Regions from separate parts of the Streptomyces sp. NPDC107581 genome, predicted to be linked through region 3. Evidence: riboswitches for the same ligand, from Rfam matches in the RefSeq annotation. Region 3 holds a riboswitch; each other region holds the start of a gene.

Region 1 (7,318 bases), on a different contig from region 3:
GTCCGCCGGCCCGGGTGACGAGGTCGGCGGTGTCCTCGATGGTCTCGGGGCGGTCGTACTCGGAGCGGCGGGCGCGGGTGGTGCGTCCGGTGACGTAGACGGTGGCGCCGGCCGCGCCGAGTTCGACGGCGATACCGCGTCCGGCGCCCCGGGTCGCCCCGGCGACCAGCGCTGCCCTGCCCTGCAACGGCCCTGCCATGTCCGGCCTCCCGTGGGGATACGACTCCGTCGTCATCCACTCTCATGGGAAAGCCGGACATCTCCTGTCGGTATTTCTCGATCTCCTATCGGTATTTCTCGGCATTTCTCAGCGGGCCGGCCCGACGGCTCTTCCCGGCGACGAGCCTGCCGGCCCTGCTCAGGGCCCGCGGTCAGTGCCCGCGTTTGATCCACTCCTCCAGGTGGGGTGCCTCGGCGCCGATGGTGGTGCTGTCTCCGTGGCCGGTGAGGACCTTGGTCTCCGGTGGGAGGGTGAGCAGCCGGCCGCGGATGGAGTCGATGATCGTCGGGAAGTGGGAGTAGGAGCGTCCGGTGGCTCCGGGGCCGCCCCGGAAGAGGGTGTCGCCGGTGAAGACGGTACCGAGTCCGGGTTCGTAGAGGCAGACGGCGCCGGGTGCGTGGCCGGGGGTGTGCAGCACGGTCAGGTCGGCTCCGGCGGTCTCCAGGACCTGGCCGTCGGTGAGATGGCGGTCGGGCTCGCGGTGCGGGTGGGTCTGCTTCCACAGCGGCAGGTCGTCGGGGTGCAGCCAGATGGTGGCGCCGGTCAGGTCCGCGAGGGCGGGTGCGGCGTCGATGTGGTCGTTGTGGGCGTGGGTGCACACGATGGCGGTCAGGCGGCGGTCGGCGACCGCGTCGGCGATCGCCTCGGCGTCGTGGGCGGCGTCGATGACGATCACTTCGCGTTCGTCGCCGACGATCCATACGTTGTTCTCGACGTCCCAGGTGCCGCCGTCGAGGGTGAACTGTCCGCTGGTGACGAGGCGTTCGATGCGGGTGGTCATCACAGCACCACCACCGAACGCAGGACGTCGCCCTGGTGCATCCGGTCGAACGCCTTCTCCACCTCGTCCAGTTCGATGGTCTCGGTGACGAACGCGTCCAGCGGCAGGCGGCCCTGGAGGTGCAGGTCGATCAGCAGGGGGAAGTCGCGGGAGGGCAGGCAGTCGCCGTACCAGCTGGACTTGAGGGCGCCACCGCGGCCGAAGACGTCCAGCAGCGGCAGTTCGAGTTTCATCTCGGGGGTGGGGACGCCGACGAGGACCACGGTGCCGGCCAGGTCGCGGGCGTAGAAGGCCTGCTGGTAGGTCTCGGGGCGGCCGACCGCCTCGATGACGACGTCGGCGCCGAAGCCTCCGGTCAGCTCGCGGATCGCCGTGACGGGGTCGGTCTTCGTGGAGTTGACGGTGTGGGTGGCGCCGAGAGTGCGGGCCATGTCCAGCTTGCGGTCGTCGATGTCCACGGCGATGATCTTCGCCGCGCCGGCCAGGTTCGATCCGGCGATGGCCGCGTCGCCGACGCCGCCGCAGCCGATGACGGCGACCGAGTCGCCGCGGCCGACGTTTCCGGTGTTGATCGCGGCGCCGATGCCGGCCATCACGCCGCAGCCGAGCAGTCCGGCCACGGCCGGGGAGACGGCCGGGTCGACCTTGGTGCACTGTCCGGCGGCGACGAGTGTCTTCTCGGCGAAGGCTCCGATGCCGAGGGCCGGGGAGAGTTCCCGGCCGGTGGCGGCGAGGGTCATCTTCTGCCGCGCGTTGTGGGTGTTGAAGCAGTACCAGGGCCGGCCGCGCAGACAGGCCCGGCAATTCCCGCACACGGCACGCCAGTTGAGGACGACGAAGTCACCGGGTGCCACGTCGGTGACGCCCTCGCCGACCGACTCCACGACGCCGGCGGCCTCATGGCCGAGCAGGAAGGGGAACTCGTCCGAGATTCCGCCCTGTTTGTAGTGCAGATCGGTGTGGCAGACGCCGCAGGCCTGGATGCGTACGACCGCTTCGCCGGGCCCCGGGTCCGGGACCACGATCGTCTCGACCCGTACGGGTTCGTCCTTCCCCGGTGCGATCACGCCGCGGACTTCCTGCGCCATGGCCTGGCCTCTTTTCCTCGATGTGCCTTCGCAGCCGACCCTACGCGTGACCGAACGGTAGTGGCATGGAGCGCGGCTGCGACAGTGGATCTTTCGGCCGAGGTCGCACCGTCGGCGCCGGATCGCCGCAGGACAGCGGTGAGGGCCGTTCCGGCGGGAACGGCCCTCGGATTCCGCGCGAGGATCAGGGCTCGACGGCGGGCAGCGGATCGGTCACGGTGTGGCGAGGTCGGTGACCTGGTCCAGTTCGTCCAGCCGGTTCAGCTCGTCGAGCTTGTCCAGCGCGCGCGTCTGCACCGCGACCCGCGGGACCCGGGACTTGCGCTGGGCGGCGATGCCGCCGGCCGTGTGCGGGTCCACCGTGGCCGACGGGCTGCTCTGCCCGGTGTGCGGCGCGCTCGCCTCGGCCGCGTTCGCCAGCGGCGCGGCGAGACCGGTGACCCCGACGGCCAGGCCGACGGCGGCGACGATACGTCGTGTTGAGATCATGCCTTCAGCAACGGCGCCGGGCTCGGGCCGGACACGGGGGCCCGGCGGCGCTCACCCGTCAGGCGGAGCGCGCCGGCCGCGCTTGCCGTGCCCGCCGGGGCGGAGGAGTCTCGAAGGTGGGGCCCGAACGGTCCGCTCCCCGCGGGACCGCGGGCGCCCGAAGGAGGTCACACCATGGGCACCGCGACGGCCTTCGACACCGAGACACTGCGCCGGGGCATAGAGGGGAGTACGGGAGAGGCCCTTCTGTCGCTCTACACGGATGACGCGGAGATCCGCATCATCGACCGCAACGCCCAGCCGAGCCACCCCACGGTGCTGCACGGCCGGGGCGAGATAGGCGAGATGCTGCAGGACGTCTACAGCCGCGACATGACACACAAGCTGGACCGGTGCGTCGTCCAGGGCGACCAGGCCGCCTACAGCGAGTCCTGCCAGTACGCGGACGGCACCCGTGTCCTCGCCGAGTCGATGCTCACGCTGCGTGATGGCAAGATCGCCGAACAGATCCTGATCCAGGCATGGGACGAGTAGGCAGGAAGGCGGCGAGGGTCCAGGTCAGCTCCCGGCTGACCTGGACCTTCTCGGCCCGGGCGGCACTGGGTCGCTCTCGCGCCCGGCGGCCGGGCCCGGTTTCCGCGGCAGGCCTTGAGGCGTCCCTCGTGCTCCTTCGCTCGGTGCTGCGAGCGGCGCGTCCCCGTCCGCGTCCTTCGCTGGCGCCGGCGCCGGCGCGTCGAACGCGGCGTGCCCGGCCGCGGTGAGGTGCCGTGCGGCGTGGTCGGCATGCGCTTCCGCGGGCGCTCCGGGCCGCGCCGGTTCCGCCGGTGGTCCGGGCCGTGCCGGTTCCGCCGGTGCTCCGGGCCACGCCGGTTCCGCCGGTGCTCCGGGCCGCCGGGGGCCGGGACGTCGGCGCCGCCCGCGCGCTCGGTTACGCTGTGGGCGGGCCGTGACTGGCGCTTGGGTGGAGTACCACCGGGGAGCGGCCCGTGGTCGATGCCGCGCGCCTGGGCGATGAAGGTCAACCAGCTCAGGAGCGCACATGACACAGGCCCGTCTCATGGACGGCACCGCCCTCGCCCGCCGCATCATCGAGGAGACCGCGCAGCGGGCCGCCGATCTGACCGTACGGACGGGCAGTTCGCCCTGTCTGGCCACGGTGCTGGTCGGCGAGGATCCGGCGTCCGCCACCTACGTTCGCATGAAGCAGAACCGCTGCCGCAAGGCCGGGATCGTCTCCCGTCACGTGGCGCTGCCCGCCGCCACGACCACCGCCGAACTCGTCCGTACCCTGCGGGAGTTGTCGGCCGATCCGGCCGTGCACGGCATCCTGCTCCAGCACCCGGCCGGCGATCACATCGACGAGCGGGCCGCGTTCGAGGCCATCGCGCCGGAGAAGGACGTCGACGGCGTCACCTTCGCCTCCTTCGCCACGATGAGCTTCGGCCTGCCGGGGTTCGTGTCCTGCACTCCCGGCGGCATACTCCGGCTGCTCGACGCCCACGGCGTCGACCCCGCCGGGAAGCGGGCCGTGGTGGTGGGCCGCAGTGCGATCCTCGGCAAGCCGGTGGGCATGCTGCTGCTCGCCCGGGACGCGACCGTGACGTACTGCCACTCCCGGACCCGGGATCTGTCCGCCGCGGTCCGGGAGGCCGACATCGTCGTCGCCGCCGTCGGACGGCCGCGGCTGATCCGGGGGCAGGACATCAGGCCGGGCGCGGTCGTCGTCGACGCGGGGTACAACCCGGGGAACGTCGGCGACGTCGACTTCGCATCGGCCGTGGAGCGGGCCTCGCTGATCACTCCGGTGCCGGGCGGTGTCGGCCCCATGACGATCGCCACGCTGCTGGAGCAGACCGTCGACGCCGCCGCCCGGCAGCTCGGGGTGTGATCAGCGCATCCAGGCGCTGTATCCCATGAGGTCCCCGGCCTTCACGCCGTACTCGGGGTCGCTTTCGGTGAAGGTGTCCTCCATACCGAGGACGGCGCCGGTGCGCGGCTCCAGGATCAGCATGTGCCGGATGCCGCGGGTGTCGTACACGTAGGCGTGGCCGGGGCGGCCGAGGCGGTCGGTCACCTCGCCGGCCGGCCGCACCCCCTCGGCCTGTGCGAACAGCCGGACGAGGGCCGCGGACTCGCGGGCGCCGAGGGTCCAGTGGTCGAGCAGTTCCCCTACGGCGTCGAAGAGTTCGGCGGTGCCGAGCGGGGCCGTGCCGCGGCCGGTCCCGGGGCGGGCGATTTCCGTGAGGTAGGCACGCAGGCTCGCCGCGGTGTGCGGCGGGGTTTCTTCGGGCGGGGCGTCGCTCCACATCGGCGGGTACGTGGTCCGGCTGATGACCTGGCCGTCCGCCACCTCGTGCGGGTCGTCGCCCTCGTCGGTGAGGACCGGGCGGCCCGGTCTGCGCGGGTCGGTCGCCACGACCAGTTCGGTGTGACTGGCGTCCGCCCGCCAGCGCACCACCCGCTCCTCGGGAAGCATCACGGGACGCCTGTCGTCGCTCAGGCTGAGGCTCCACGACTGCACGTGGGTGCCCTTGCGCAGGCCGGGAGAGCCCTCCGCCGCGGCCGCGTCGGCGAGGGCGACCATCTCCTTCAGGGGTACGGGCCTGGAGTGGACATGGAGGGTCAGCGGTCGCGGCGCGGCGACGGCCCGCGGGGTGTTCGGGCCGCCGAGCACGGCGTCGACGGCGATCACGAGGACGACGGCGGTGGCGGCGAGACCCCAGACCAGCCGGGCGCGCGGGGTGCGGCCGGGAAGCGCCGGGAGCGGCCGGAACCGGCGCCGTGGGCGGTCCCCTTCGTGCAGCAGCCGTTCCAGGTGCCGCTCGGCACGGTGGTCCAGCGGCTCGTCGCCGAAGCGGGAGCCGTCCGTCGGCACCGGGTTGGCCCGGCGCAGGAGTTCGAGTTCGTCAGCCATGTCGGTGGTCCTTGCAGAGACTCGCGCCGGCGGGGGCGGTCACCGGGGCGGAGTGCCTCTCGGGTGCGGCGGGGCGCATCCGGTCGATCTCGGCTCTGAGGCGGCTGCGGGCCCGGTGCAGGCGCATCGCCGCGGCCCGTGGGCCGCAGCCCACGGCGACCGCGATCTCGTCGGCGGCCAGTTCCTCCCATGCCGCCAGGCGCAGCACCTCCTGGTCCGCCGGGGAAAGCCGGGCCAGCGCCTCGTGCACCCAGGCGCCGGGGGCCTCCGTGTCGGGGCTGTTCACGATGTGCCGGCCGTGCGCCGCCTCGTCGTTGCCCATCCGGTCCACCAGCCGTCGCAGGCGTCCGTAGCCGCGTACCGCGTTCGCCAGGCAGTTGCGTGCCACGCCGTACAGCCAGGGCAGCGGCGACGCGGGCAGGTCGGCCCGGCGGCGCCAGGCCACGGTGAACACCTCCGCCACCACTTCCTCCACTTCGTCGGCCCGCCCCGGCAGTCGCCTGGCGACATAGCGGCTGACCGCCCAGTAGTGCTCGCGATAGGCAGCGGCGAAAATCTCGTCGTTGCTCATGTTCGGTTCGTGTCCGGCACCCCCCGGATCGTCACACCCTTCGTAGGTGATGCTCGTCGCGTCGTCCGAGTGTGACTCAGGCGCCGGGCGCGGACACAGGCGGGGCGTGAAGAGGATCCAAGACATCAAGGCCGTACGGTGGCTGACGACCACCGATCACAAGACGATCGGAACGCTCTATCTGGTCACAGCGTTCGTGTTCTTCCTGATCGGTGGCGTGATGGCGCTGCTCATGCGCGCCGAGCTGGCCCGTCCGGGCCTGCAGATCATGTCGAACGAGCAGTTCAACCAGGCGTTCACGATGCACGGCACGATCATGCTGCTGATGTTCGCGACGCCGCTGTTCGCCGGCTTCGCGAACTGGATCATGCCGCTGCAGATCGGCGCGCCCGACGTGGCGTTCCCGCGGCTGAACATGTTCGCCTACTGGCTGTACCTGTTCGGCTCGACCATCGCGGTCGGCGGCTTCCTCACCCCGCAGGGCGCGGCCGACTTCGGCTGGTTCGCCTACTCCCCGCTGTCGGACGCGGTCCGCTCGCCGGGCGCCGGGTCCGACATGTGGATCATGGGTCTGGCCTTCTCCGGCTTCGGCACCATCCTCGGTGCGGTCAACTTCATCACCACGATCATCTGCATGCGTGCCCCGGGCATGACCATGTTCCGCATGCCGATCTTCGTGTGGAACGTGCTGCTGACCGCCGTCCTGGTCCTGCTCGCCTTCCCCGTCCTCGCCGCCGCGCTGTTCGCGCTGGAGGCGGATCGGAAATTCGGGGCGCATGTCTTCGATGCCGCGAACGGCGGGGCATTGCTCTGGCAACACCTCTTCTGGTTCTTCGGCCATCCAGAGGTGTACATCATCGCGCTGCCGTTCTTCGGCATCATCTCCGAGGTCATCCCGGTCTTCTCCCGCAAGCCGATGTTCGGCTACATGGGTCTGATCGCGGCCACCATCGCCATCGCCGGTCTGTCCGTGACGGTGTGGGCCCACCACATGTACGTCACCGGCGGTGTGCTGCTGCCGTTCTTCTCCTTCATGACGTTCCTGATCGCCGTACCGACCGGCGTGAAGTTCTTCAACTGGATCGGCACCATGTGGCGCGGCAGCCTGTCGTTCGAGACGCCGATGCTGTGGGTGATCGGTTTCCTGGTGACATTCGTCTTCGGCGGGCTGACCGGGGTGATGCTGGCCTCGCCGCCGCTGGACTTCCCCACCTCCGACACCTATTTCGTGGTGGCCCACTTCCACTACGTCATC
Region 2 (7,318 bases), on a different contig from region 3:
CGCGTCGAGTTCGGACTCGGGGAGCCGGGCCAGGACGGTCGGGTTGGCGATCTTGTAGCCGTTGAGGTGCAGGATCGGCAGCACGGCCCCGTCGTGCACCGGGTCGAGGAACTTGTTGGAGTGCCAGGAGGCGGCCAGCGGACCCGTCTCCGCCTCGCCGTCGCCGATGACACAGGCCACCAGGAGATCGGGGTGGTCGAGGGCGGCGCCGTAGGCATGCGCGAGCGAGTAGCCGAGTTCGCCGCCCTCGTGGATCGAGCCCGGGGTCTCGGGGGCCACGTGGCTGGGCACCCCGCCGGGGAAGGAGAACTGCCGGAACAGGCGCTCCATGCCGGGCGCGTCCCGTGACACGTCCGGGTAGGTCTCGCTGTAGCTCCCCTCCAGCCAGGAGTTGGCGAGCACCGACGGACCGCCGTGCCCGGGACCCCAGACGCACAACGCGTCGAGCCCGCGCGCCTTGATGACCCGGTTGAGGTGGGTGTACACGAGGTTCAGGCCGGGCGAGGTGCCCCAGTGGCCGAGCAGCCGGGGCTTGATGTGCGCGGGCTTCAGGGGCTCGCTCAGCAGCGGGTTGGCCATGAGGTAGATCTGGCCGGCCGCGAGGTAGTTGGCGGCGCGCCAGTGCGCGTCCAGGGTGCGCAGTTCCTCGTCGGTGAGCGCGGTGGCGTCCGGGTGGACCGGATGGACCGGGTGGGCCGGGTGGGCCGGGTGGGCCGGGTGGGACATGGGGACTCCGGAAGTCGTCGGCGATGGGTGGCAACGTCGTCGGTCGTTGGCAAGTTTGCGATGAATGTCGGGAAAGTTCCCTCATCGCGACCCCGGGCATGCCGCGTGGTTCGCCCCCGGCGGACACGGCCGGCCTGGCCGGAGTCCGAAGCGGCCTGGCGGGAGTCCGGAGCAGCCGGGCCGGAGTCCGCAGCGGCATTGCGGGAGTCCGGAGCGGGCCGAGTCAGCCGTGGGCGACCACCGCGACCGGGGCGTTGACGTGATGCAGTGCGGCGTGGGTGACATGGCCGATGTGGGCGCCGAGCGGGCTGGAGCGGACGCGCCGGCCGACGACGGCCAGGGACGCGTCACAGGAGGCGCTCACGAGGATCTGCGCCGCACTGCCGCACCGGCTCGCCTCGATCACGTCGACACCGGGGAACTTCTGCCGCCATCTGCGCAGCACCTCGCTCAGGACGGCGGCCTGTCTCCGTGCGAGCGAGCCGGCGAGTTCGGCGTCACCGGGGCAGCGGTGGAAGGAAGTGGTCGGCTCCGTCCAGCCGTGTACGACGCGCAGCGCCGCGCTGCGACGCTCAGCGGCGTCGAAGGCGAACTCCAGCAGCGTGTCGTCGGCATCGCCGGTGTCGAGGCCGAGGACGACGGGCCGGAAGGGCGTCGCGGCCGAGGGCACACCGGAACGATCCATCACGTGCTCGTCCGCGGCCTGCTCGTCCGCCCTGACCAGCACCACCGGTTGTCCGGCGTGGGCGACGACGGACAGGCCGACCGAGCCGACCACGAACCCGCCGATCCCGCCGAGGCACCGCGATCCGAGCACCAGCAGTTCGGCCGCGTTCGCCGCCCGGCACAGTACGTCGGCCGGATTCCCCGTGCGCTCCACGGTGACGACCTCGACACCGGGGTGGCGCAGCCGGATGCCTTCGGTGGACTCGCCCGGATCCGGGTCGGTCCAGTGCCGGAGGGTCTCCGGGCCCGGCAGCGGGGCCTGGGCCATCGGCCCGGGCACCGGCTCCCACACATGGACGATCTTCAGCGGCAGGCCCCGCAGCCGGGCCTCACGGGCCGCCCATTCGGCGGCGGCCCGGCTCTGGGACGAGCCGTCGAAGCCTACGGTGACGGTCCGGGTCATGGACTCCACCTCCCGGGTCGGGAACCCACTTCCAACGTGCTGGTCCGGCGCCGACGGGAGCAGGGGCCGTTCGTCCCCGTCCGGGACCGACCGACCCGGGTGTGCGCGGGCAGCGGCCCGCCCGCGATCATCGTCCGTGCGGACGCGCCCGGGCCCCGGGGCCGCGCGGTTCCTGGTCGGGAGAGCGTCGCGCGGGCAGCCCGCGTCCGACGGCTGGAGTTCGCTCTCGCGCGCCGCGACCATGGGGTGAGTAGGGCCGGTCGGCCCTAGTGCGCACGGCGCCGACGGGTGATGATCAGCGTCGTGGACAGCCCGGAGCCTGTCCCTGCCGGGAACGAGAGGTCGTCATGACCGCGACACGCATCTTCACGGAGCAGAACCCGATCCGCGTGTTCCTGCTGGACGACCACGAGGTCGTGCGCCGCGGACTGACCGACCTGCTGGACGCCGAACCGGACATCTCCGTGGTCGGCGAGGCGGGCACCGCCGAGCACGCTCTGGCCCGCGGCCCCGCGCTGCGCCCGGACGTCGCCGTCCTCGACGTCCGGCTGCCCGACGGGAACGGCATCTCGGTCTGCCGGGAACTGCGCAGCCGGATGCCGGATCTGGCATGTCTGATGCTGACCTCGTTCGACGACGAGGACGCTCTGCTGGACGCGATCATGGCCGGGGCGTCCGGGTACGTCCTGAAGCAGATCAAGGGGTCCGACCTGGTGTCGGCGGTCCGCACCGTCGCCTCGGGCCAGTCGATGCTGGACCCCGCGACGACGGCCCGCCTCATGCGGTCCCTGCGGGCCGACCCTGCCGCGGCGCCCTCACTACCGCCCGAACTGGCGGGCCTGTCACCGCGCGAACGGGACATCCTCGCCCTGATCGGCGACGGCCTGACCAATCGTGAGATCGGCAACAAGCTGTACCTGTCCGAGAAGACCGTCAAGAACCACATCTCACGGCTGCTGGCCAAGCTGGGGGTGCAGCGCCGGGTCCAGGCCGCGGTCCTCGCCTCCCACCTCGAACAGCACGCCTCCGAGGAGAGCCCCGCGCGCTGAGGGCTGCCGCGGAGGCCTGTACGGAGTCGTCGACCGGACCAAGGGAGGACATGCCGGGCGGGTGCGCATCCCCCGCTTGGTCTAGTCGGTGGACGCTGCGCATGTTCGACACTTCGGGAGGTACGAGAGTCGGCGCCGTTCGATTGCCAGTCGACTAGAAGATGTCGGCCGATCCGTCCTGCGTGAGTTTCTCGAGGATCGCGCGCATCCACGGGGCGCGAACGGCCGGTAGCCGGACCAAGGTGTGCTGGAACGTTCCCCGGTCGGCCCGGAACAGGTAGTTGGGGCGCGGCGGGAGCGGGTCGTCGCGGAGGACGTCTTGCGGTATGCCGCCCGACGCGGGAACCGGCAAGTACGGCTGGGGAGAGACCAGCCACAGCCACACCCCCAGCGGCAGGGGCACCGGGTATGCCGATGCAGCCGGGCCGGCGGGGGCCCAAGTCTGACCCGTCCGGGGATGGACCGGTACGAGGAGGATGCCAACGCCCGCGTCGGGGGAGGGTTCTCCTGGTCCAGCCAGGACGGCGCGCCGCGTCGGCAGGCCAGCGGGCAGCAGGGTGTCGAGCGCGCGTTGGAACACGTCCGCGGTGAGACCGTTGGGGACCTTTACCGGCTGTCCTTCGGAGGCCACCAGCAGGTGGGCGAGAGCCTGGCCGGCTGCCGCCTCCCATTGCGGACTCCACGACCAGTAGTGGCTCGGCCCAAACCGTCCTCCCCATGAGGCAATCGGCTCGAAGGGGGGCGTGCTCTCCCCCCTCTCTGCCAGCTCCGCCCAGGAGAACGGCGCAGCGTGGACACCGTCGACGAGTACGCGGCGCACGGCGTCCGAGCTGAGCCGCACTGCCTGCCAGAGCGAGCAATCGTCGACCCTGGTCGCCACGGGCAGGTCGCACGCTTCGCAGGCCATGTTGGGCCCGTCGGCCCCGTCGAGGCCACAGCAGGCACCGCCGCGCTTCTCGGGCATGAGCCGGGTTCCGCGGATATCGCCGGGCGCGATGACGATCGCCCCGGGCGTGCTGTCGGACAGGGCGTAGACCGGCGCGTAGATGCCGCGCGCCTCCGCCTCGCCCGGATCAATCTCGTCCCACATCCGCCACGGCCCTCTCCAGGGGTCCGGGTCCACTGCAAACGTCCCTGACTCCATGAGCACCGGAAGCTGGACCCCATTCCCGTACTTCTGACGGGCGTGGGCCGGAAGGGAGACCTGGGACAAGGGGACGGTCAGCCCGGCATCGCACCGCACACAAACGAAAACGAACAAAAGCCCCCTCCGTATGGGAAACAGCTGCATCGTCGCAGCTCGGCGGCAGCCCGCCAACGTGTTTTCTCATCCGTCATGGACGGTCAACTCAGCGTGGGCGAATGCCAGCCGCCGTCCCTGAGGAAGCCACGCGGCTTGGTCCGGAAAAGGGCGGCGGTGAGTGCGGCCCGCTTCAGGTGACGCCGTCTTCGCCGGCGCGGCCCCAGCCCGGGGACGGCGGCTGCGGCCAGGCCGGCCGACGCGGCAGAGTTGACGTCGGCCGGTCGGACACCAGCCCGGCGGCGGACGTCCGGCCGCTGAGCCAGCCGAGCAGTGCGTGGCCGGGGCCGGCGATCGCCGGACCGCCCGGGCAGACCTCCCAGGACCGTCCGAGATCGACCGCTTCGACCGAGGAAACGGCGAAGCCCTGGGCCTTGAGTGCGGCGAGCGTGTCATCGAGTGCCCAGCAGACGTACGCGGCCGGCCAGTCCGCGGTGCGATAGCCGAGGTCCAGGTCCAGGTGGTGCGTCTCCAGTTCACGCAGACACCGTCGCAGGGTGTACCAGGCGGGGTGCCGCCAGCCTGCCAGGGCGGTGACCATGCTCTCCCAGGCGGTCGCAGGCATGTCCCGGGCCTCCGACACGAACCGCGCCAGGCGGCAACGCACTTCGGCGACCAGGTCGGCGGCGGGCAGCCCGGCGGTCTCCTCGACCGCCCGGGCCAGGGCCGCCGCGTCCCTGCGCGGCCCCGGCTCGGCGCCCGTACGGGCCAGGCGCAGCAGCCACACGTAGGCGTCGGCGCTGTGGGCCACATGGGCCAGCACATGGCCCCGTGTCCAGTGCTCCAGCCGTGAGGGGGCTCGCAGTCCATCGTCGGTCCGGCCCGCTGCGGCCCGGGTGAGCCGGTTGCCCGAGCGGACGACGTCGTCGATCAGGTCATGGATGCCTGCCCTACTCATCGCGGCGGGACTGGTCATGCGCACTCCTGAGCCTCGCGGTGAATCGCCCAGGCGCGCGGCACGGACCCATGACGGCCGAGCCGCTCCCCGGTGGTGGTCCACCCTCGACGCCAGTCACGGCCCTCGGCCACCCTAAGAGATGGCAACCGCCGCCGACAGGCTGCAGGCTGCACCTCAAGGACCCCTTCGCTCACGGGCCTTGCTGCGCGGCGACTTCCACCCTCGCGACCGGGCCGGGGAAGGGCCCGTCCTGTCCGAACCGGATCCACCGACGCCGCGGCGGGTCCAAGAGCTCGCCGAGTCCGGTCCCCGGCATCCCGCCCGCCACCGCCGGCCGAGACAGGGCCGCCGCCGCAGGCGGTCGCGCCGAGGGCCAGGGCGGTGAACCGGCCCGCAGGCGGGGCGCGTTGAACGCCCGCAGCAGGGACATCATGCCTGTGCCGACCGGGATCTGCTGCGCCGTTCCCGGAAGCGCGTGGCGGGTTACGACGGCTTCACCGAGGACCGAGCCCCCGGCCGACGTCCGAGCCCCCGCGGACGGCCGTACCACCGTGGACGGCCGTACCACCGTGGACGGCCGCGCCACCATGGAACGCCGAGCCGCCATGGAACGCCGAGCCACCAGGGACGGCCGCGCAGCGATTGCGCAGGGGCTCGTACCAGACCTGCCGACCCTCCGGTCACCTCAGCCGCTGCGTCGCATCTCTCTTTCAAGGACGGTGCGGAAGGTGTGCGCAGGCCGACCGGTGAGGCGCTGGACGGTGTCGGTGATCCGGTCCTCGGCCCCTTCGGCGATGGCACGGTCCATGCCGGCCAGCATGGCGGCGAACTCGGGCGGCATCAGCGCCGTGAGGCGGTCGCGCATGCCCTCGAAGGACAGACCGCGGTGGACGACAGGCCGGCCGGTGACCTCCGTGACGATGGCGGCGATGTCGTCGTAACTGAGTGCCTCCGGTCCCGTGAGGACGAGATCGGTGTCGGGGGCGCAGTCATCGGTCAGGGCGTGGGCGGCGACGGCGGCGATGTCGTCGGCGTCGACGAAGCCGACCCGGCCGGTCCCGGTGGCGGTCCGGATGGTGCCGTCCTCGCGGATGTCCCGGGCGTGCGCGTGCTCGCCGGTGAAGTTCTGCATGAACCAGGAGGGGCGCAGCACCGCCCACTGGTCGAACAGACCTGGCAGGGCCTGGTGCACCTTGCCCACCGCCGGGCCGCCCGCGGGAACCGCCGAGGAGCTGAGGAGCACTGCGCGGTGCGCGCCTGCGGCGCGGGCCTGCCGGAGGAAGGGCAGCATGATCGGCGCCGGGTCGAAGTCGCCGAGGGGCGGGACGAGGTAGACGCGGTCGACCCCGTCGAGGGCGGCGGCGTGGGTGGCGGGGTCGTGCCAGTCGAAGCGCACCGCCTCCGCGCCGGGGACCGGGGTGGCGTGCCGGCCGGCGGCTCTGACGCGGTGGCCGGCCGCCGTCAGCCGCGCGGTGGTGCGGCTGCCGGTGGTGCCGGTGGCGCCGATGACCAGAGTGGTGCCGGTGCTGGTCATCGGCTGCTCCCGGCGAAGTCGGTGCCGGACTCGAGGACGGCGAGGGGATTCCAGTAGTCGCGGTAGGAGGTGATGTGCCCGTCGTGGACGGTCACGACGGCGATGTAGGTCATGTCGAAGGGGCTGTCGGTCTTCACCAGGCGGCCGACGCCGCGCATCTCGACCACGATGGTCTCCGGATCGGTGGTCCGGTGGATCCGCAGGTCGGGGAAGTCGTGCAGATCGATGTGGTCGGGGTAGGGGCGCATGTAAGCGGCGATGGCCTCCTTGCCCTCCAGGCGCCCGGGCCGGCCCTGGGGGGCGAAGGGGAACTCCATGACGCCGTCATCGGCCCACAGGGCGACCCACGCGGGAATGTTCTTGTCCAGGAGAAGTCGCAGGCTGTGGCGGTACAGATCCTCGGGGGAGGTCGGTGCGGACATGGGTGTCCTCCATCTCGTAATATCCGGACCAAGGGTCCGCTTTGACGATACGGACCCGGGGTCCGCTTTGCAAACGAAGGAACCACATGACCGAGCGCAAGCCCCGCAGGGACGCTGCCCGTAACCGGGAGGCCGTCCTCGCGGCCGCCGACGCCCTGTTCGCCCGCCGCGAGAGCCCCGACGACGTCACCATGGCCGATGTCGCGGCCGCGGCCGGCGTCGGCAAGGGAACGCTCTTCCGCGCCTTCGGCGATCGCGCC
Region 3 (7,318 bases):
CCCCGGACAAGCGCTGCGTCGACCGCAACAGCTACCAGCTCGCCAAGGGCTACAAGGTCGTCTCCGACAAGAACTGCGGGACGACGAAGGCCTCCGTGAACGGCGCCTGGTACTACGGCGGCAAGAAGAAGGGCTCCTGGGTCGACAGCGGCTCCTTCACCAGGCCGAGCAAGGGATCCGGCTCCGGTTCCGGCTACTCGTCGAGCGGCGGCGGCCACCACAGCGGGGTCCACCGCGGCGGCTTCGGCGGCGGCCACGGCAGCTCCGGCGGCTGAACCCAAGGAGCCGATCATGGAACGCCGTACGACCACTCCGCGCCCCGGCTGGCAGCAGACCGTCGAGGCACAGGGGCTCGTCTACCCCCTGACCCGCCACCCCGACGGCGAACTGCGCCCCTACTGGGACGAGAGCGCCTACTACGCCTTCAGCCTCGACGAGATCGAGAGGCTGGAAGAGACCGTCGAGGAACTGCACCGGATGTGCCTGGCGGCCGCCGGGCACATCGTGGCGGAGAACCGCCTCGCCGACCTCGGCATCACCGACCCGCGCATCGCCGGGGCCGTCACCGAGGCCTGGCACCGCCGCGCCGAACTGCCGGCCGTCTACGGCCGGTTCGACCTGCGCTACGACGGCACGGGCCCGGCCAAGCTGCTGGAGTACAACGCGGACACCCCGACCTCCCTGGTCGAGGCCGCCTCCCCCCAGTGGTTCTGGATGGAGGAGCGCTTCCCCGGCGCCGACCAGTGGAACTCCCTGCACGAACGCCTCGTGGACGCCTGGCGGGTACAGGCGAAGCTGCTCCCGCCGGGCAGCCCCCTGCACTTCGCGCACTCCAGCGCCGACGAACTCGGCGAGGACCTGATGACGGTCGCCTATCTGAAGGAGACCGCCGAGCAGGCCGGCCTCGACACGGACTGGATCTCCATGGAGGAGATCGGCTGGGACACCCTCTCCGGCCGGTTCGTCGACAACCGGCTCCGGTTCATCCGCAGCATCTTCAAGCTCTACCCCTGGGAGTGGCTCACCTCCGACCTCTTCGCCGGACACGTCCTCGACACCCTCGACAACGGCGGCGGCACCGGCAGCACCCTGTGGATCGAACCGGCCTGGAAGATGCTCCTGAGCAACAAGGCCCTCCTCGCGATCCTCTGGGAGCTGTACCCCGGCCACCCCAACCTGCTCCCCGCCTACCTGGACGGCCCGCGCGAGCTGGCCGAGGCGGGCGGCTACGTCGCCAAGCCCCTGCTGGGCCGCGAGGGCGCGGGCGTGACCGTCCACGAGCCCGGCGCGCCCGCGGTCCTGCGGGACGAGCCCTGCTGCTACCAGCAGCTCGCCCCGCTGCCCGCCTTCGACGGCAACCACGTCGTCCTCGGCGCCTGGGTCGTCCAGGACGAGCCCGCCGGCCTCGGCATCCGCGAGTCCTCCGGCCTGATCACCGACGAGTACGCCCGCTTCCTGCCGCACGTGATCCTCTAGCCGGCCAGGCCTTCAGGCCCTGGGGGAACCTTTCGGGCGTTCAGGAAACCCCTCGGGCCCAGAAACCCCCCAGGCCCCAGGAACCCCTCAGGCCCCAGAAACCCCCCAGGCCCCAGGAACCCCTCAGGCCTCCAGGACCGCGCTCAGCTGGGCGAGCCCCCAGTCCAGATCCTCCTCGGAGACGACCAGCGGCGGAGCGATCCGGATGGTGAACCCGTGGGTGTCCTTGACCAGCACACCCCGGTCCATCAGCCGCTCCGACACCTCCCGCCCGGTGCCGACCCGCGGGGCGATGTCCACCCCGGCCCACAGCCCGCGCCCGCGCACCGCCGTCACCCGGCCCGTGCCGAGCAGCGCGCGCAGCCCGTCGTGGAGCCGTGCCCCCAGCTCCGTCGCCCGCGCCTGGAACTCGCCCGAGCGCAGCATCGCGATCACCTCCAGCGCCACCGCGCAGGCCAGCGGGTTCCCGCCGAACGTCGAGCCGTGCTCGCCCGGCCGGAACACCCCGAGCACGTCCGCGCTCGACACCACCGCCGACACCGGCACGATCCCGCCGCCCAGCGCCTTCCCCAGCACATACACGTCCGGGACGACCCCCTCGTGCTCGCAGGCGAAGGTCCGCCCGGTCCGGCCGAGACCCGACTGGATCTCGTCGGCGACGAAGAGCACGTTCCGCTCACGGGTCAGCTCCCGCACCCCCGGCAGATAGCCGGCCGGCGGCACGATCACCCCCGACTCGCCCTGGATCGGCTCCAGCAGCACGGCGACGGTGTTCTCGGTGAGCGCCGACCGCATCGCCGTGAGATCCCCGTACGGCACGATCTCGAACCCCGGCGTGTAGGGCCCGAAGTCCGCCCGTGCCTCCGGATCGGTGGAGAAGCTGATCACGGTCGTCGTACGCCCGTGGAAGTTGCCGCCCGCGACCACGATCTTCGCCATCTCGGAGGGCACCCCCTTCACCCGGTACCCCCACTTCCGGGCCGTCTTCACCGCGCTCTCCACCGCCTCGACGCCCGTGTTCATCGGCAGCACCATCTCCATGCCGCACAGCTCGGCCAGCTCGGTGCAGAACGCGGCGAACCGGTCGTGGTGGAAGGCGCGGGACGTCAGCGTCACCCGCTCCAGCTGCCGCCTGGCCGCCTCCACCAGCCGCCGGTTGCCGTGGCCGAAGTTGAGCGCCGAGTATCCGGCCAGCAGATCCAGATAGCGCCGTCCCTCCACATCCGTCATCCAGGCGCCCTCCGCCGTGGCCACGACCACGGGCAGTGGATGGTAGGTGGGCGCACTGTGCGCGTCTGCGGCGGCGATGAGGTCTTCAGCAGTGGTCACGGCCTCTCCCGGATAGGACGGTGGCCCCCTTCCTATCTCCGCTCGCATGGTGGACGCGGGATCTCGCCCCCGTGGCGCGCCCGGTAGGCTGATCAGCGGGCCGTGACTGGCGCGCTGGGATGGGACGGACCATCGGGGAGCGGCCCGAGCGGGAACTGTGCCGTGCGCCTGGGCCGAACCGAACATGCCGAACGCCACGTCCGGAGGTCCCGATGCCTGAGAATGCCCCCCATTCCGCGTCTCTTTCCGCCGAGTCCACCGCCTTCCGCGCCGCCCTCGACGTGATCCGCGCCGTCGAACCGGGCGTCGCCGACGCCATCGGCCAGGAGGTGGCCGACCAGCGCGAGATGCTCAAGCTGATCGCCTCGGAGAACTACGCCTCCCCGGCCACGCTGCTCGCCATGGGCAACTGGTTCAGCGACAAGTACGCCGAGGGCACCATCGGCCGCCGCTTCTACGCCGGCTGCCGCAACGTCGACACGGTGGAGTCCCTGGCCGCCGAGCACGCCAAGGCGCTGTTCGGCGCCCGGCACGCCTACGTCCAGCCGCACTCCGGCATCGACGCCAACCTCGTCGCCTTCTGGGCCGTCCTCGCGGACCGGGTGGAGGTCCCCTTCCTGGAGAAGACCGGCGTCCGCCAGGTCAACGAGCTCTCCGAGGCCGACTGGGCCGAGCTGCGCCAGGCCTTCGGCAACCAGCGCATGCTCGGCATGTCCCTGGACGCCGGCGGCCACCTCACCCACGGCTTCCGCCCGAACATCTCCGGCAAGATGTTCGACCAGCGCTCCTACGGCACCGACCCGGCCACCGGCCTGATCGACTACGAGGCCCTGCGCGCCCAGGCCCGCGAGTTCAAGCCCCTGATCATCGTCGCGGGCTACTCCGCCTACCCCCGCCTGGTGAACTTCCGGATCATGAGGGAGATCGCCGACGAGGTCGGGGCGACCCTCATGGTCGACATGGCCCACTTCGCGGGCCTGGTCGCCGGCAAGGTCCTGACCGGCGACTTCGACCCGGTCCCGCACGCCCAGATCGTCACCACCACGACCCACAAGTCCCTGCGCGGCCCGCGCGGCGGCATGGTCCTGTGCGACGACTCCCTCAAGGACCAGGTCGACCGCGGCTGCCCGATGGTCCTCGGCGGCCCGCTCCCGCACGTGATGGCCGCCAAGGCGGTCGCCCTCGCCGAGGCACGCCGGCCGTCCTTCCAGGACTACGCCCAGCGCATCGTCGACAACTCCCGCGCACTGGCGGAGGGGCTGATGCGCCGGGGCGCGACCCTGGTCACCGGCGGCACCGACAACCACCTCAACCTGATCGACGTGGCCACCTCCTACGGCCTCACCGGCCGCCAGGCCGAAGCGGCCCTCCTCGAATCGGGCATCGTCACCAACCGCAACGCCATCCCGGCGGACCCGAACGGCGCCTGGTACACCTCCGGCATCCGCATCGGCACCCCGGCGCTCACCACCCGGGGCCTGGGCACGGCGGAGATGGACGAGGTGGCGGGCCTGATCGACCGCGTCCTCACCACCACCGAGCCGGGCACCACCAAGTCGGGCGCCCCGTCCAAGGCGGCCCACGTCCTGGACGCGAAGGTGGCGCAGGAGATCTCCCAGCGGGCGACGGACCTGGTGGCGGGCTTCCCGCTGTACCCCGAGGTCGACCTGGGCTGACCCGCCCGCCCTTCACGAGGCCCGCACGGGGCTCCTCGCGCGGCGGCCCGGCACTGCGCCGGGCCGCCGCGCGGCGCATCGGGAAGCCGCCGCCGGCCGCCACGCCCGCAGGAGTCCTGGTCCGGGCCCGGCCGGCGCCGATCGCACCCGGCTTGATCATCCACCGGACGATCAAGCGGAACGAGCCGGAATCCCCCGGTGTCCTCAGGGGGAGCGCGCAGCTGAGAGAATGGTGAACATGGCCACTGACCGACCCCGCGTGCTCTCCGGAATCCAGCCCACCGCAGGCTCGTTCCACCTCGGCAACTACCTCGGCGCCGTCCGCCAGTGGGTGGCCCTGCAGGAGTCCCACGACGCGTTCTACATGGTCGTCGACCTGCACGCGATCACGGTCCCGCAGGACCCCGCGGAGCTGCGTGCCAACACCCGGCTGGCCGCCGCGCAGCTGCTGGCCGCGGGCCTGGACCCGGACCGGTGCACGCTCTTCGTGCAGAGCCATGTGCCCGAGCACGCCCAGCTCGCCTGGATCATGAACTGCCTCACCGGCTTCGGCGAGGCCTCCCGCATGACCCAGTTCAAGGACAAGTCCGCCAAGCAGGGCGCCGACCGCGCGTCCGTCGGCCTGTTCACGTACCCGATCCTGCAGGTCGCGGACATCCTGCTGTACCAGGCGCACGAGGTGCCGGTCGGCGAGGACCAGCGCCAGCACATCGAGCTGACCCGTGACCTGGCCGAGCGCTTCAACGGGCGCTTCGGCCCGACCTTCACCGTCCCCAAGCCGTACATCCTCAAGGAGACGGCGAAGATTTATGACCTGCAGGACCCGTCGATCAAGATGAGCAAGTCGGCGTCCACGCCGAAGGGCCTCATCAACCTGCTCGACGAGCCGAAGACGACGGCGAAGAAGGTCAAGAGCGCGGTCACCGACACGGACACGGTGATCCGTTTCGACACCGAGAGCAAGCCCGGCGTCAGCAACCTGCTCACGATCTACTCGACGCTCACCGGGACCGGCATCGCCGACCTGGAGGCGTCCTACGAGGGCAAGGGCTACGGCGCGCTCAAGACGGACCTCGCCGAGGTCATGGTCGAGTTCGTGACGCCGTTCCGGGAGCGCACCCAGCAGTACCTGGACGACCCCGAGACGCTCGACTCGGTCCTCGCCAAGGGCGCGGAGAAGGCGCGTGCCGTCGCCGCGGAGACGCTTGCGCAGGCGTACGAGCGGGTGGGTTTCCTGCCGGCCAAGCACTGAGCCGCGAGCCGGGGCAGCACCGGGCGCCCGGGGGCACCGGGAAGGCGTCCGGGGGCACCGGGAAGCACCCGGGAGCACCGCGGCGTACGCCGCACGCATGTCCGAGAGGGCAGAGCGCTGCACATCACTTCTGCTGCGCCTGCCCACAGGACATCCGTGGCCGTACAGTCAATATCCGACGGCCCGGACGAAGCGGCCGAGAAGAGAAAACACGACGACGGGAGACGACGTGGGGACCGTAACGATCGGCGTGTCGATCGCGGTCCCGGAGCCTCACGGCAGCCTGCTCCAGGAGCGGCGCGCGGGCTTCGGCGACCCCGCGGCTCACGGCATCCCCACGCATGTCACCCTGCTGCCGCCGACCGAGGTGGCGGCCGCCGGCCTGCCGGCGGTGGAGGCCCATCTCCTGGAGGTCGCCGCGGCCGGCCGGCCGTTCCCGATGCGGCTGTCCGGGACCGGCACCTTCCGGCCCCTGTCCCCGGTGGTCTACGTCCGTGTAGTCCGGGGTGCGGAGGACTGCAGCAGGCTGCAGCAGCGCATCCGCGAGGCCTCCGGGCCCGTGGCGCGCGACCTGCAGTTCCCGTACCACCCGCACGTCACGGTCGCGCACGGCATCGACGACGCGGCGATGGACCGCGCCTTCGCGGGGCTGGCCGACTTCGAGGCCGAGTGGCCGTGCACCGGCTTCGCGCTGTACGAGCAGGGCGTCGACGAGGTGTGGCGCAAGCTGCGCGAGTACGCGTTCGGCGGGTCCGTGGTGCCGCCGCAGGGGGGCCGTCCCGACATCGAGCGCGGGACGATCGCCAGCCGGTAGCCCCGGCCCCCGGCTCCGTCAGAGCGGCAGTCTGCGGTACAGCGCCCGCGGTGCGTGCCGCAGCGCCGACATCACCAGCCGCAGTGCTCCGGGTACCCACACGGTCTCCGAGCGGCGGCGCAGGCCCAGTTCGACGGCCGTGGCGACCGCTTCGGGGGTGGTGGCGAGCGGCGTCTCGGGCAGTCCGTCGGTCATCCTCGTGCGGACGAACCCGGGGCGTACGACCATGACGTGCACGCCGGTGCCGTGCAGCGCGTCGCCGAGGCCCTGGGCGAAGGTGTCGAGGCCGGCCTTGCTGGAGCCGTAGATGAAGTCGCCGCGACGGGCCCGTTCCCCGGCGATCGAGGAGAGGACCACCAGGGAGCCGTGGCCCTGGGTCTGCAGGGCGCGGGCGGCGACCAGGCCGGCCGATACGGCTCCGGTGTAGTTGGTCTGGGCGACCTCGACGGCACGCAGCGGGTCGCGCTCGTCGTAGGCCTGGTCGCCCAGGATGCCGAAGGCGAGCAGCACCATGTCGATGCCGTCCTCGGCGAACACCTTGCCGAGGACCGTCTCGTGGGAGGCGGGGTCGAGGGCGTCGAAGGCGACCGTGCGGACGTCCGCGCCCAGGGCGTGCAGGCTCCGGGCCGCCTGGTCCAGGGCGGGTCCCGGGCGGCCCGCCAGCCAGACGGTGCGGGTACGGCGGGCGATCAGGCGGCGGGCGGTGGCCAGCGCGATCTCGGAGGTGCCGCCGAGGACGAGCAGGGACCGGGGCAGTGCGGTGGCGTCCTT

What was found. Region 3 has a riboswitch for ZMP and ZTP ahead of ACZ7P3_RS19210 (glycine hydroxymethyltransferase). Riboswitches for the same ligand answer to the same signal wherever they lie in the genome.
Positions count from the first base shown of each region.
Region 1: it holds a riboswitch for ZMP and ZTP, as region 3 does, so the genes downstream of both, ACZ7P3_RS15495 (bifunctional 5,10-methylenetetrahydrofolate dehydrogenase/5,10-methenyltetrahydrofolate cyclohydrolase) here and ACZ7P3_RS19210 (glycine hydroxymethyltransferase) in region 3, are expected to answer to the same signal.
Region 2: it holds a riboswitch for ZMP and ZTP, as region 3 does, so the genes downstream of both, ACZ7P3_RS10490 (maleylpyruvate isomerase family mycothiol-dependent enzyme) here and ACZ7P3_RS19210 (glycine hydroxymethyltransferase) in region 3, are expected to answer to the same signal.

Region 1 is NZ_JBVKBH010000005.1:488,878-496,195, forward strand. Features, by position in the region: gene ACZ7P3_RS15470 (SDR family oxidoreductase) at 1-199, opposite strand, end outside; gene ACZ7P3_RS15475 (MBL fold metallo-hydrolase) at 372-1,001, opposite strand; gene ACZ7P3_RS15480 (S-(hydroxymethyl)mycothiol dehydrogenase) at 1,001-2,089, opposite strand; gene ACZ7P3_RS15485 (hypothetical protein) at 2,303-2,578, opposite strand; gene ACZ7P3_RS15490 (nuclear transport factor 2 family protein) at 2,753-3,112, shown strand; ZMP/ZTP riboswitch at 3,515-3,595, shown strand; gene ACZ7P3_RS15495 (bifunctional 5,10-methylenetetrahydrofolate dehydrogenase/5,10-methenyltetrahydrofolate cyclohydrolase) at 3,618-4,466, shown strand; gene ACZ7P3_RS15500 (CU044_5270 family protein) at 4,467-5,492, opposite strand; gene ACZ7P3_RS15505 (RNA polymerase sigma factor) at 5,485-6,063, opposite strand; gene ctaD (aa3-type cytochrome oxidase subunit I) at 6,170-7,318, shown strand, end outside.
Region 2 is NZ_JBVKBH010000004.1:110,393-117,710, forward strand. Features, by position in the region: gene ACZ7P3_RS10470 (phosphoketolase family protein) at 1-726, opposite strand, end outside; gene ACZ7P3_RS10475 (universal stress protein) at 950-1,855, opposite strand; gene ACZ7P3_RS10480 (response regulator) at 2,203-2,904, shown strand; gene ACZ7P3_RS10485 (hypothetical protein) at 3,059-4,165, opposite strand; gene ACZ7P3_RS10490 (maleylpyruvate isomerase family mycothiol-dependent enzyme) at 4,338-5,120, opposite strand; ZMP/ZTP riboswitch at 5,141-5,232, opposite strand; gene ACZ7P3_RS10495 (NAD(P)H-binding protein) at 5,788-6,636, opposite strand; gene ACZ7P3_RS10500 (nuclear transport factor 2 family protein) at 6,633-7,058, opposite strand; gene ACZ7P3_RS10505 (TetR/AcrR family transcriptional regulator) at 7,145-7,318, shown strand, end outside.
Region 3 is NZ_JBVKBH010000007.1:73,508-80,825, reverse strand. Features, by position in the region: gene ACZ7P3_RS19225 (hypothetical protein) at 1-275, shown strand, start outside; gene ACZ7P3_RS19220 (glutathionylspermidine synthase family protein) at 292-1,476, shown strand; gene rocD (ornithine--oxo-acid transaminase) at 1,600-2,853, opposite strand; ZMP/ZTP riboswitch at 2,898-2,986, shown strand; gene ACZ7P3_RS19210 (glycine hydroxymethyltransferase) at 3,018-4,481, shown strand; gene trpS (tryptophan--tRNA ligase) at 4,720-5,733, shown strand; gene ACZ7P3_RS19200 (2'-5' RNA ligase family protein) at 5,963-6,547, shown strand; gene ACZ7P3_RS19195 (decaprenylphospho-beta-D-erythro-pentofuranosid-2-ulose 2-reductase) at 6,566-7,318, opposite strand, start outside.